One region of the Corticicoccus populi genome, then DNA from elsewhere that is predicted to be linked to it. Evidence: riboswitches for the same ligand, from Rfam matches in the RefSeq annotation. Region 1 holds a riboswitch; each other region holds the start of a gene.
The links. A riboswitch is a leader RNA that binds a small molecule or an ion and turns the genes downstream of it on or off. The one in region 1 is predicted to bind thiamine pyrophosphate.
Positions count from the first base shown of each region.

Region 1 (4,256 bases):
CTTTAATCACATCAAGCATCTGTACCGCCTCCTTCATGTTCATAAAGTCTGCCGTCTGAGATTAAAAGACGCCGCATCGGATATCTCTTTTTAATTTCTTCATCATGCGTAATCATAATAATCGTCGTTCCATTTTGTACCAGACGGTGAAACATTTCTATGAAACGGAAGGTGAGTTTCTGATCCAGACCGAAAGTCGGTTCATCCAAAATAATTATCTCAGGTACACCGCCTGCAGCAGTTGCCACAGACAGACGCCTTTTCTGGCCTGTTGAAATTTCAAGCGGATGCAGGTGACTGACATGATCCAGATGCATATCCTTTAAAAGTTCAGTCGTCTTTTGACGGGCGACATCCCTGTCATCATGCATCTCAAGGTTGATAAAAATCTCATCGAACACTTTATTCGTAATAAACTGAAGCTCGGGGTTTTGAAACACAGGATACATGAAGCCGGAAATGTCTTTTGTCTTTTTAATCCGTTTACCGCCTGCTGTAACTTCACCCCGGGACTTGATTAATTTCATAAGGGCAAGAAGGAGACTGGTTTTCCCTGTCCCGTTCTCGCCTTCTAAAGTGAGCCATTCACCTTTATAGATATTTAAATTGTCAATGTGCAAAAGTGTGTTTCCAGTACGGGATACAGTCATATCTCGTACGTTTAAAAGTACGTCTCCACTGCGTTCAAAGAGCGGGAATTCCGGTGCATGACGCCATGAGGCCGGATGCCATACACCATACTCAAACAGTAATTCCAAATGGTTTTCAAATACATCCTTCGGGGTGCTGTCCACAATCAGTTCACCCTGTCCGTTCATTAATATGACACGGTCGACTTTATCCCATATATGATCCACCCGGTGTTCAACAATCACTACTGTCTTCTCTTCCCAGACATTCTGCACCGTTTCCCACAATGATTTCACCGATGATTCATCGAGCATACTGGTCGGTTCATCCAGCATCAGTGTACTGCTGTCCTGCAGGAGGCAGGATGCGATCGCAAGTTTTTGTTTCTGGCCGCCTGACAGGCTGTTGACTGTACGGTCTAAAATCATTCCGAGGCCGACCTTCTTGAGTGCCTCTGTCATCAGCGGGAGCATATCTTCTTTTTTGACCTGCCTGTTCTCAAGCACAAATGCAAGCTCCTCCGCCACCGACGGCATCGTAAACTGTGAATCCGGGTCCTGAAAAACATATGCCGCTTCTGCTGCATTCAACACATCCGCTTTAAGTGGTATATCTACAGTGCGCGGAATAATTCCGCCGAGCACATTCAAAAGCGTGCTTTTCCCGGACCCCGAGGGGCCGAGGAGCAGTACTTTCTCTCCGTCTTCAATTGAAATACTTAAATCCGTAAACTGCCGTGAGTCTGCTTCAGGGAATTTCAAACGTAAATTTCTAACTTCAACAGTCACGGTCTACAACCCTTCATAATCCTTGTCACTCCGTCTGCCGACGAGTTTAATTACGCCGGTTTTACTGAGCGCCTGATAAATTAAATGTGCGAGTACCCCCGCAATCAGTGCTGCACTTAAAAGTCTCAGTGAAAATAACAGCACCACATTCCATGTTTCCAAGTGACCGAGGTAACCGTAATACCAGTCAATCGGTATTGTAATGAGACCTGCTGCAACACCTGCTGTCACTGCTGTCAGCATAGATGCAGACTGATACTTGACAAGGAGGAAGATCACTTCACATGCAAGTCCCTGTAAGAGCGCATAAACAATCAGTACAGTATCAAACTGCAGAAGTACAATCGTCTCTCCTGCACCTGCTGCAAATTCCGCGAGAAGCGCAACACCCGGCTTTCTGATAATTAAATATGCAACGACCGCTGCGATAAACCACATGCCGTAAACCAGTTCATTTAAATGTAGACCGAGCGGCTGAAGGGCGGTATACACCGCACCCCACACCGAATAAATCACTGCGAAAACCAAACCGATTACAACTGTGATTAACACATCAGTTAATGTTAATCCTCTTCTTTGAGTCAATATAAACACTCCTTAACTATATTTTCCCAAATAAAAAACACACCGCGGGCGGTGTGCATATTATCATCTACAATTAATATGCCACTTCCCTACGCTAGTATCATCTAGATCAGGTAATAAGGGTAACTCTCAGTCCTTTCGGACACCCCCAGTGGTTGTGTTAATTATTCAGTTATATACAGCATAATACATCAGAAGGGATTTGTGAAGTTAATTCCCGTTAATCATATCGTAATAACGGCCCTGTTTTTCAATCAGTTCCCGCTCAGTGCCGCTTTCAAGCATTTCGCCGTGCTCAAGCACAAATATTCTGTCCACGGCTTTAATCGTATTCAGCCTGTGCGCAATAATAATACTGGTTCTGTCTTTCATCAGACGTTCAAGTGCTTCCTGAATTTTCAGTTCCGTCACTGTATCAATACTCGATGTCGCTTCATCCAAAAGCAGTATGGCGGGATCTGTAATCAACGCGCGGGCAATGGAAATCAGCTGCTTCTGCCCCTGGGAAATGAACCCTTCATCCAGTTCAAGTACCGTATCATAGCCTGATTCAAGTTGCATAATAAAGTCATGCGCATTCGCAGCCTCTGCCGCCGCTCTGACTTCTTCATCTGTCGCATCGAGCTTTCCGTAACGAATGTTTTCTTTAATCGATGCCTCAAACAAATACGGATCCTGCAGCACAAATGCTGTCTGTGAACGAATATTACTTCTCACATAGTCTTTAATGTTCACACCATCCACCATCACTTCGCCCCTGTCCACTTCATAAAAGCGTGACAAAAGCTGCATAATCGTAGTTTTTCCGGCACCTGTTGCACCAATCAGTGCCACTGATTCTCCCGGCGCAATCGAAAATGACAAATCTTTAATTGTCGGCTTCATCTGGTCCTTCTCATATGAAAATGACACATTCTTAAAGTCAATCTTCCCATCAATGACTTTATCCGCCGCTGATCCGGAATCATCTTCCGCCTCGGTATCGATAATGCCGAATACCCGTTCCGCACCGGCAAGTGCCGACAGCACCTGGTTAAACTGGTTGGAAAGGTCAGCAAGCGGCCGGGTGAACTGTCTCGCAAATTCTGCGAAGATCACAATCGTTCCAATCGTAATCACACCATCGGAATAAATGGCCAATAACCCGCCGGCACCCGCGACAATTGTGAAACTGATGTTGTTCAGCATGTTCATAATTTTAGGGATAAACCCTGAATATAAAAACGCCCAGAACGTCACATGCTGCAGGTTTTTGGCACGTTCTTCAAAATTATCGACCGCACGCTGTTCCTGCGAGAACACTTTCACAATTTCCTGGCCGGAGACAATCTCTTCAATATATCCGTTCAGTTCGCCGGTTCGTTTCTGACGCATTTTATAAAGCGGTCCGGTTCTTCTCGTCACATAAGTGACACCGAAAATCAGAATCGGAATGATTGTCAGTGTCATTAAAGTCAACAACGGGCTCAAATAAATCATGACACTGACCGTACCGATTAGAGTCACAACACTCGTTGTAAACTGTATGAATGATGAGTTCATTGTCTGTGAAATGGTTTCAATATCATTGGTCATTCGGCTCATCAATTCACCATGCTGCAGCTTGTCAAAGAATGTTACAGGCAGTGTCTGCATGTGGGAGAATAGACGTGCTCTTAAGTTAAATACTGTTCTTTGTGCGAGACCGACCATTAAGTATGCTGCGGCAAATTGTGTCGCTGATAAAAACACATAAGTGAATAACAGAATCATCAGTATCCTGAAAAGGCCATTGAACTCCCCGGCAATTAAATAATTATCCACTACGTAACCGACAAGAAACGGCCCCGTAATACTGAGGATACTGGTAATAATGACCAAGAATATTATGAAATAAAGAAGCTTTCTCTCTCCTCTCATAAATATCCATAAACGTTTCAGAGTGCCCCAGATATCATTGACCTTCTCATCTTCCCTGCGTTTTTTCCGCCCGAGTGATTCTTTGTCCAGAAGAGGTTCGTAGCCGAAAGGCCTGCGTATTTTTTCATTCATCTATATGACCCCCTTCTGTCTGTGACGCATAAATTTTCTGATATAAACCAGATGAATTTAACAGTTCACTGTGCGTACCGACAGCACTGATTTCACCGTCTTCAAGCAGCAGTACCCGGTCTGCTGACTCTGCTGTCACCATCTTCTGTGTGATGACAATCCGTGTGGCATTCTCATCCTTTAATGCATCCCATAATGCAGATTCAGTTTTAATATCGAGTG
Region 1 is NZ_JBHUOQ010000001.1:157,089-161,344, reverse strand. Features, by position in the region: gene ACFSX4_RS00930 (energy-coupling factor transporter transmembrane component T family protein) at 1-19, opposite strand, end outside; gene ACFSX4_RS00925 (ABC transporter ATP-binding protein) at 12-1,418, opposite strand; gene ACFSX4_RS00920 (ECF transporter S component) at 1,422-2,003, opposite strand; TPP riboswitch at 2,073-2,163, opposite strand; gene ACFSX4_RS00915 (ABC transporter ATP-binding protein) at 2,214-4,034, opposite strand; gene ACFSX4_RS00910 (ABC transporter ATP-binding protein) at 4,027-4,256, opposite strand, start outside.

Region 2 (4,256 bases), 670 kb from region 1:
GGGAATTATTATGATAATTTTAATATATACTACCGATATCGAATTTCGATATCGGTAGTGAAGGAGGATGAAATAATGGAAGATAAAGTGTTACGCAAATTATTTCTCGGATTCATTCATATACATATTCTCCATCATGCAGATGAACAGCCGATTTACGGATTATGGATGGTGGAAGAGTTAAAGAATCATGGATACAGTATCAGTGCCGGAACATTATATCCGATTTTACACTCGATGGAATCAGACGGCCTGCTCATTAAAGAGGAAAGAAATAATAATGGTAAAATCAGAAAATATTATCAGACAACTGACAAAGGGATCCAGGTGCTGGAAGAAGCAAGGGAAAAAGCATATGAACTATTTAAGGAAATCAGTGATTGAAGACTCGTAGGAAGGGGAGTGAGTCAATGAATGATAACGAAAAGAAGCAATTTTCTTTCCGTACTTTATTTGAGATTCTCATCGTTTCTACAAGACTCGGACTTACATCATTCGGCGGTCCGGTGGCACACCTTGGATATTTTCATGAGGAATATGTACGAAGGAAGAAGTGGATAGATGAAAAGAGTTATGCTGATTTAGTTGCACTGTCACAGTTTCTGCCGGGGCCAGCGAGCAGTCAGGTGGGAATTGGTATCGGTGTTGCCCGTGCCGGTGTTTTGGGCGGCTTTATATCTTTCCTTGGATTTACACTCCCTTCAGTCATTGTTTTGATAGCATTCGCACTGGTTCTGCAGAAATTTAACATTACAGAAACAGGTTTTATTCAGGGGCTGAAATTAGTCGCAGTGGCAATAGTGGCACATGCGGTATTGGGAATGGCTCAAAATTTAACGCCGGACTTAAAGAGGAAAATCATTGCCTTATCTGCCTTAGTTGTCATCTTGTTGTGGAATGCTGTTTATTCTCAGGTTTTTGTTATTTTAGCAGCCGGTATCGTGGGTTATTTTATTTATAAGAACCATGAAGTAAAAGAGCATCATTCTAAAATACATTTTCCTGTGTCTAAAACAGTCGGCGGTGTCTGCCTGACTTTGTTTTTTGGATTACTAATACTGCTGCCGGTTTTAAGAGATATTACTTCCATCCAATGGATTGCACTGTTCGATAGTTTCTACCGTGCAGGGGCGCTCGTTTTTGGAGGCGGTCATGTGGTACTGCCGCTGCTTGAGCAGGAACTGGTTCCCGTCGGATGGATAAGCGAAGCATCCTTTCTTGCGGGGTATGGGGCGACACAGGGAGTTCCGGGACCTTTATTCACATTTGCAGCATATCTCGGAACAGTTATCGGCGGGTGGCAGATCGGATTACTGGGAACAGCCGCAATCTTTCTGCCGGCATTCCTTCTTATCATCGGTGCTCTACCGTTTTGGAATGTTTTACGGCATAATAATAAAGTGAGCGGTGCACTGATGGGCGTCAATGCTGCGGTTGTCGGTATCTTAATTGCAGCTTTTTATCAACCGATTTGGACGAGTACAATTAGAGAACCTGTTGATTTTGCATTCGCAGCAGTTTTGTTCAGCATGCTGGTCTATTTTAAACTGCCGCCTTGGGTTATCGTCATAACAGGTGCCGCCGGCGGGGTAGTTCTCGGCATTTTATAACTTTATTCCTATTTGATAAGGATGAGATGAAAGAGAATTTGAATACTTATCCTTGATTTAATTTGAAGTTCTGATAGCATAATATATAACAAAAATTTAATATTTCTACTAGGGGTGCCGTACAGGCTGAGATAAATTTGATTTAGACCCTTGGAACCTGATTGGTTAAGACCAGCGGAGGGAAGTAGAGTGAGCAGTTGAGGATTATTATTATACCCTCCGACTGTTATAATCCTCCTGTAAAGTCTTTGGAAATAAGATTATAGGAGGATTTTCATGAAATTTACTGATGAATTACGAGAGGCGACTAAAGTCAGCTGGGAGAAAAGTTTGAATCATCCTTTTGTGCAGGGGATTGTGGAAGGGACGCTGCCGTTGGAAAAATTCAAAAATTATATTCTGCAGGATATTTATTATTTAAAACATTACGGCAAAATACATGCCATTGCGGCATCTCAGGCTGCTGATTTTAAAATTACTGCACTGCTTGCTGATAAAGCGAGATTTACTGCCGAAGCGGAGCTGACAGTACATAAAGAGCACGCTGAGATTTTAAATATAACAGAAGAAGATATGAAAAATTTTAAACCTGCACCCACTGCTTATGCATATACATCCCATCTGTACAGGGCAACGATGTTCGGTAGTCTTGCACATTCTATTGCTGCGATACTGCCGTGTTACTGGCTGTATGCGGATATAGGAAAGGTCAATGAAGATGCAGTTCCGGAACTTGAGATTTATCAAAACTGGATCAAAATGTATGCAGGAGACTGGTTCCAGGATTCAACCAACGAAATGATTGATTTAATGGATTCACTTGTTGAAGACATGAATGACAAGGAAAAAGAGAGTGTTAAAGAGCAGTTTATTATCGCAAAAGATTTTGAATTGCATTTCTGGGAGATGTCCTATACTTTCGAGGACTGGCTGTCTAAGAGATAAAGTCAGGATTGATGTGAAATGAAGCGGACATTTTGGGTTAAATTTTAATACCCACTGTTTTCCCTGGATAAATATAAAAAGTAGGTGGCTGGTAATGGAAGGGTTGGAACAACATTTACAAGCAGCAATTGATTTAAGGAAAAAGGGTTCAGGGGAAGAGTCGACGCAAAGAATGCTGAGTCTGTTAAAAGATTACGATGATTCTCCGGAACTTAATTATCATATAGCGGTGAATTTTGACAGTACCGGTTACACATGGGATGCCATTCCGTTTTACGAAAAAGCCATTGAACTGGATTTAAGTTCGACAGATTTAGAGGGCTGTATATTAGGGCTTGGAAGTTCTTATCGTTTAACCGGACAATATGAATATGCCGTATCAGTGCTTAGAAAGGGATATAAAAAATTCCCGGAAAACCGGGCAATTCAGACATTTTATGCGATTGCTCTATACAATAATCAAGAATTTAAAGAAGCCATGCAGGTGACATTAAATAATTTACTGGATACAACGAATGACTCAAACATTAGCCAGTACAATAAACCTTTAAAATATTATACATCTTATATTGATGACACTTGGAATCCGGAACAATACAGTTATGATAAGAAAGATGAATTTTGATACGTTTAAATATAATACCCCCTGAAGCAGAATTTCACTGTTTCAGGGGGTAAATTAATGAGCCTAATAATTGTGTGAACGTTTCAAATCGAATCAATTAGAGTTTCAGTTCTGACAGGCTGTTCACTTCGGACGTCAAAGTCCAGTGTGCCCTGTTCCACACCATTCACAATGAGTGTAACGGCGTGAAGGCCAGAATAATGTTTTCTCGTACTCATATCTGCAAAGGAATGTTTTTTAATGTAGTGTTTTTTCTCATTTTCTTTTAAAGAAATCTCAGATATCTGGAATATTTTACGGTTTCGTTTCCCATTTGCCTTCACATAATAAACGGCATATTCCATCCGTATTTTAGTTTCTTTTTCTGCTTCAATATCAAATGAAAAAGTGATACGGTCACCAATCGCAATAGATGTGCTGTCTAATTTAAAATCATTAACAGTCACATGCCGGGAATCCAAAAACCCAAAGATTGAGAGGACATCTCTGTTCCCATTTTTGAGTAGGGTTCTGCATGCGTGTTTAATAATCCAGTCCGTATGTTCGTTTTCACCGTACCAGTCTCTGGCGATGCCCGCAACTAATTCGGGATGAGTTTTAGAAATGTCATTTAGATTATTCGCGACACTTTTACGGACATAAAGAGATGGATCTTTTTTCAGTTCTTCTAAAATACCAAGGATGGGTGTCGGGTCTTTTTTAAAACTGGTAAGTGCCTGTCCCCACGGCAGGCTGGGCCGGCAGCCTTCACTGGCGAGTCTGCGGACATGCGCGCTGTCATGCTTCGCCCAGACAGCCATCTGAGCCATCATACGCTCTTCATAGTTTGTGATAAATGGTCTTACAGCAAATTCAGCAGACGAGGATGAAGTATACCTTTCAAGAGCAGCCATGGATAAATTCCAATGGTGTTCATCCAGTCCGAAAACCTCAACAAAATCCGGAAAGTACATCAAAGTAAAGTCATTCAAGTCTGCAGGGAGATTTTTAATGACTGCATCAATGACCGAGAGTGCCTCTTCATAGTCAGAAGGCAGGTATTTTCCTAAATTTAGAGTAATTCGGCGCATCCGTGC
Region 2 is NZ_JBHUOQ010000001.1:823,014-827,269, reverse strand. Features, by position in the region: gene ACFSX4_RS04350 (PadR family transcriptional regulator) at 76-384, shown strand; gene chrA (chromate efflux transporter) at 411-1,610, shown strand; TPP riboswitch at 1,711-1,810, shown strand; gene tenA (thiaminase II) at 1,887-2,555, shown strand; gene ACFSX4_RS04335 (tetratricopeptide repeat protein) at 2,650-3,180, shown strand; gene ACFSX4_RS04330 (DNA alkylation repair protein) at 3,264-4,256, opposite strand, start outside.
Region 2: it holds a riboswitch for thiamine pyrophosphate, as region 1 does, so the genes downstream of both, tenA (thiaminase II) here and ACFSX4_RS00920 (ECF transporter S component) in region 1, are expected to answer to the same signal.

Region 3 (4,256 bases), on a different contig from region 1:
TACTCGGATGTTTTTATTTCTTCCTGCGCATCCATACGCGCTTTGAATTCGTTTAACAGTGCGCCCCCTGTATATCCTTCCTTCATCAGATTTTCAAGTAAATCCTCAGCATAGTTAGGGTCCTGAACAATCAAGTTCCCGAGGAACAGTATAGAAATTGAATCTTCAAGCTTATTAATCTCGAGGAATTTTCCAATGAATTGTGCCGGTTGATTGTTGGGGCGGGTAATGGTAACCAGTGCCTTAATTTCATCTCCGACTTGTGATTCAAGCAGGCTGATAAAATCTTCAGAAGTCTGCACTTCTATCAGCCACGGATCTTCTTTTGTTTCTTTATTGATGATAATACCATCAATCACATCTAAAATAATAAAATTATTATCCTGTGCAATTTTTAAGTCGACGACCTTAAATGATTTCATTAGATACCTCCAAAAATTTATAAAAAGTCATTTTTAATAAATTTACTTCCGATTTTAAAAGAAACGCTTCTATGTAAATACAACTGTATTTTAATTGTATAGTAAATCCGCTTAAAATCCAATTGTCGTCATTTGCAGAGATTTTTTAAAGCGGATATCTTATATACAGGAGGGAGGTGGAAACATGATGAACAAAGTAGTGCTTGTCGGAGAGTTAATCCAAAATACCTGTGTGTCGCAAAACGAACACAGCAGTGTAAACTCTTTTATTATTGCTACAACGAGGGTGCCGAGAGACAGTAACAGAGAACATGAAGTTCACTTCATTTACTGTAAGGCATTCGGAAAGACGCTTAACGGTATTTTGGATGCGCTTTCCAGAGGACAGATTATCTGCATCAGCGGTCAGGTTGCTACAACTGTTCACACTGACGCTGACGGTATAAAGGATTACAGAATGGAGATATGGGCTGAGAGCATAAAATGTGTTCCTGAAAAATTATCTTCAAACAGTAAAGTTAAAAACCCGTCCGACATGATTAACCAGGCCGTCAACTTATATAACCGCTATGATTATATCGGGGAGAAGAGCGTCCTTACATTAATGGATAGTCAAGTTGACGATATGCCTGTTCGGGCGGGAGGGGATTTCAGACCCCGATTTACAAGTGAACAAGATACACATCTTGATCAATTAAAAGAAGTAATTAATGAAAATGGACTAAAAAATGATTCACTCAAAGAAGAAAAGTCCAATAAGAAATCAACAGGCAGTAAAAACAATGCTGAGAAAATTGTGGTTTAATAAATATCTGCAGTCATACCTTTACCCTTGATACACTTATTCATACACTCACACTCATTCTGCACCCGCCGTTTAGCTGCGTAAATGACGGATGCAGAATTATTTTAATAGATACAGGAAAAGTACAAATGATTTGGCGTGAAAATAAAAAAGACATAATTCTGTAATATAATTGTAAAAGACCTCCTGACATTTCATATCATTGTAACCTATGAAATATTTTTATCTGATATAGTACTATTTGTACATAAAGAGCGGCCGGAAGCGGCAGTATTAATATATAAAATATAAATCAGATAACATACATATCAGGAGGAAATTTTATAATGAAAAAATTATTATCAATTGGTGCGGCTGTAGCTGTATCCGCAACGTTGGCAGCAAATGCAGAGGCATCGGAACATAAAGTAGAAGCGGGAGAGACGTTATCGGCAATTGCTGCTGAGAACAGTGTCAGTGTAAAACAGTTAAAGGAAAGCAATGACTTATCATCAGATTTAATTGTTCCCGGCCAGATACTTAATGTGGGTGAAGAAGCACCTTCACCTGAAGTTGATAATGATAATAAAGAAGAAAAAGCCGAAGCTGACGGCGGCGTTTACGTTATTGAAGCAGGAGATACATTATCCATTATTGCTGATAAATTTAATGTTTCAGTCAATGATATTAGAAGCTGGAATAATTTATCATCAGATTTAATTTTCTCAGGAAAAGAAATCGTTGTATCAAAAGAGGCAGTATCAGAGGACATAGTTGAAGAAGCAGCACCTCAGCAGGATAATGAAGTTGAAGAAACACCTGCGGCAGCGGCTGCGGAAAATCAAAATAATGAACAGGAAGCAGCACCTGAAAAAGTGCAGCCTAAAACTGAAAATCAGTCAACACAGCCTGCTTCAAACAGCGGTCAGAACTGGGGCGCACTCGCTGCATGTGAATCCGGCGGGAATCCGGGTGTGGTAAGTGCCAACGGTTTATACCACGGACTTTATCAATTTGATGTTCAGACATGGAGATCAGTCGGCGGTTCAGGTCTGCCGTCCCAGGCTTCAGCAGCTGAACAGACAAAAAGAGCAGAAATTCTTTATTCACAAAGGGGCGCACAGCCTTGGCCTGTCTGCGGACAGAGATTATAATATGATTCAGGGCACAGTGATTCTGTGCCTTTTTTTGTTTGACATCTTTAATATCAAAATATAGTATTAAATTAAATAAATATGAATACCACTAGGGGTGCAACTTGCTGAGATAGTCTGTGATAAAGACTGATCCCTTATGAAACATGATCTAGGTAATACTAGCGGATGGAATGTGGTGAGTGATGAAAGCTGTATAATTTTATACTGTTTTCAGACGAAGCATTGCCATTTCCGCAGGATGATTGTCCGGAAATGGTTTTTTTGTGGAATTCTGTAAATTGTAAGTATATACATTCAAAAATAAAGGAGTGGCAGTAATGAGTAAAAAATTTCCGATAGCGCTGACTGTTGCGGGCACAGACCCTACCGGCGGGGCAGGCGTTCTGACTGATATTAAAGCATTTCATTCAAGAGAGGTTTACGGGATGTCTGCAGTGACGTCTTTGACGGCACAGAACACTTTAGGTGTGCAGGATGTATATAATATTCCAGTTGATTTTTTAAATGCCCAATTGACCAGCATATTTGATGATGAACTGCCGGATGCAATGAAATCAGGGATGATTGCGACTGCAGATATGATGGAAGTAATAAAGGGATTTGTTGAAAAATACCGTATTCCCTATGTGATTGACCCGGTGATGATTGCAACATCCGGAGATAATCTGATTGATGATAAAGCGATTGATTATTTGAGAGATCATCTGATACAGACAGCACTTTGTATTACGCCGAATATTATTGAGGCAGAGCGTCTGAGTGGTCTTTCGATTAAAACAGAGGAAGATATCAACCGTGCAGCCAAGATATTTATTAATGACCTCGGGGTACAGAGTGTCATCATAAAAGGCGGGCATCTAAAGGGAGATGCGGTTGATTATTTGTTTACAAAAGAGCATGTTCAGCGTTTATCTTCCGAGAGAATTGATACGAATCATACACACGGAACAGGCTGTACGTTTTCAGCGGTCATTACTGCAGAAATTGCCAAAGGAAAATCACTGGAGAGCGCATTTAAAACGGGGAAAAATTATATTACAAATGCGATAAAAAACACACCGGGGATCGGAAAAGGGAATGGTCCGGTGAATCATTTCAGTTATAAAGGAGAATGATATATGTCAGTTGAAAAATTAAGAAACACACCGCCTTTAGTGGTCTGTATTACGAATGATGTTGTGAAAGATATTACCGCCAATGGTATGATAGCACTCGGTGCCTCGCCGATTATGAGCGGTGAAAAAAGTGAGGCAGAATCACTGATGAAAGCTGCAGGCGGACTGCTTGTTAATATAGGGACTGCAGATATGAAAAAAAAAGATTTGATGCACGAAATGATTAAAGCAGCCAATAATTATAATGTGCCTGTAGTTATTGACCCTGTTGGTTATGCTGCCTCTGAATTTAGAAAGAATCTGGTGGATGAATTAATTCAGTCACATGATATCGCGCTCATTAAAGGGAATGCGGGTGAAATCTTTGCACTTGCTGGCGGTACAGGCTCATCCCGCGGCGTTGATTCAACGGAAAAAACAGAGACTTCAGAAATAGGAGAGATGTGCTTTAACAAACTGAACATTCCGGTTCTTGTGACAGGGGAAACGGATTCTTTTGTATCCGGTGAAGGTACAGTAACGATGCGTAACGGTCACAAGATGCTTGAAAATATTACTGGTTCAGGATGTCTGCTTGGCGCAGTAGTTTCAGCATTTATTGCAGTTGAGGATACACTGCAGCAGGCAGTCATCAATGCAGTGAGTTATTTTAATTTATGTGCGGAATCTGCTGTGGCAGAACTGAAAGCACCGGCACCCGGATCGTTCAGAACAACGCTGATTGACCATTTGTATTTGAATGATGATACGATTTTTAATGGACAGAAGGTGTTTAGTG
Region 3 is NZ_JBHUOQ010000003.1:233,544-237,799, forward strand. Features, by position in the region: gene ACFSX4_RS09460 (YwpF family protein) at 1-422, opposite strand, end outside; gene ACFSX4_RS09465 (single-stranded DNA-binding protein) at 607-1,227, shown strand; gene ACFSX4_RS09470 (LysM peptidoglycan-binding domain-containing protein) at 1,554-2,360, shown strand; TPP riboswitch at 2,444-2,551, shown strand; gene thiD (bifunctional hydroxymethylpyrimidine kinase/phosphomethylpyrimidine kinase) at 2,681-3,478, shown strand; gene thiM (hydroxyethylthiazole kinase) at 3,482-4,256, shown strand, end outside.
Region 3: it holds a riboswitch for thiamine pyrophosphate, as region 1 does, so the genes downstream of both, thiD (bifunctional hydroxymethylpyrimidine kinase/phosphomethylpyrimidine kinase) here and ACFSX4_RS00920 (ECF transporter S component) in region 1, are expected to answer to the same signal.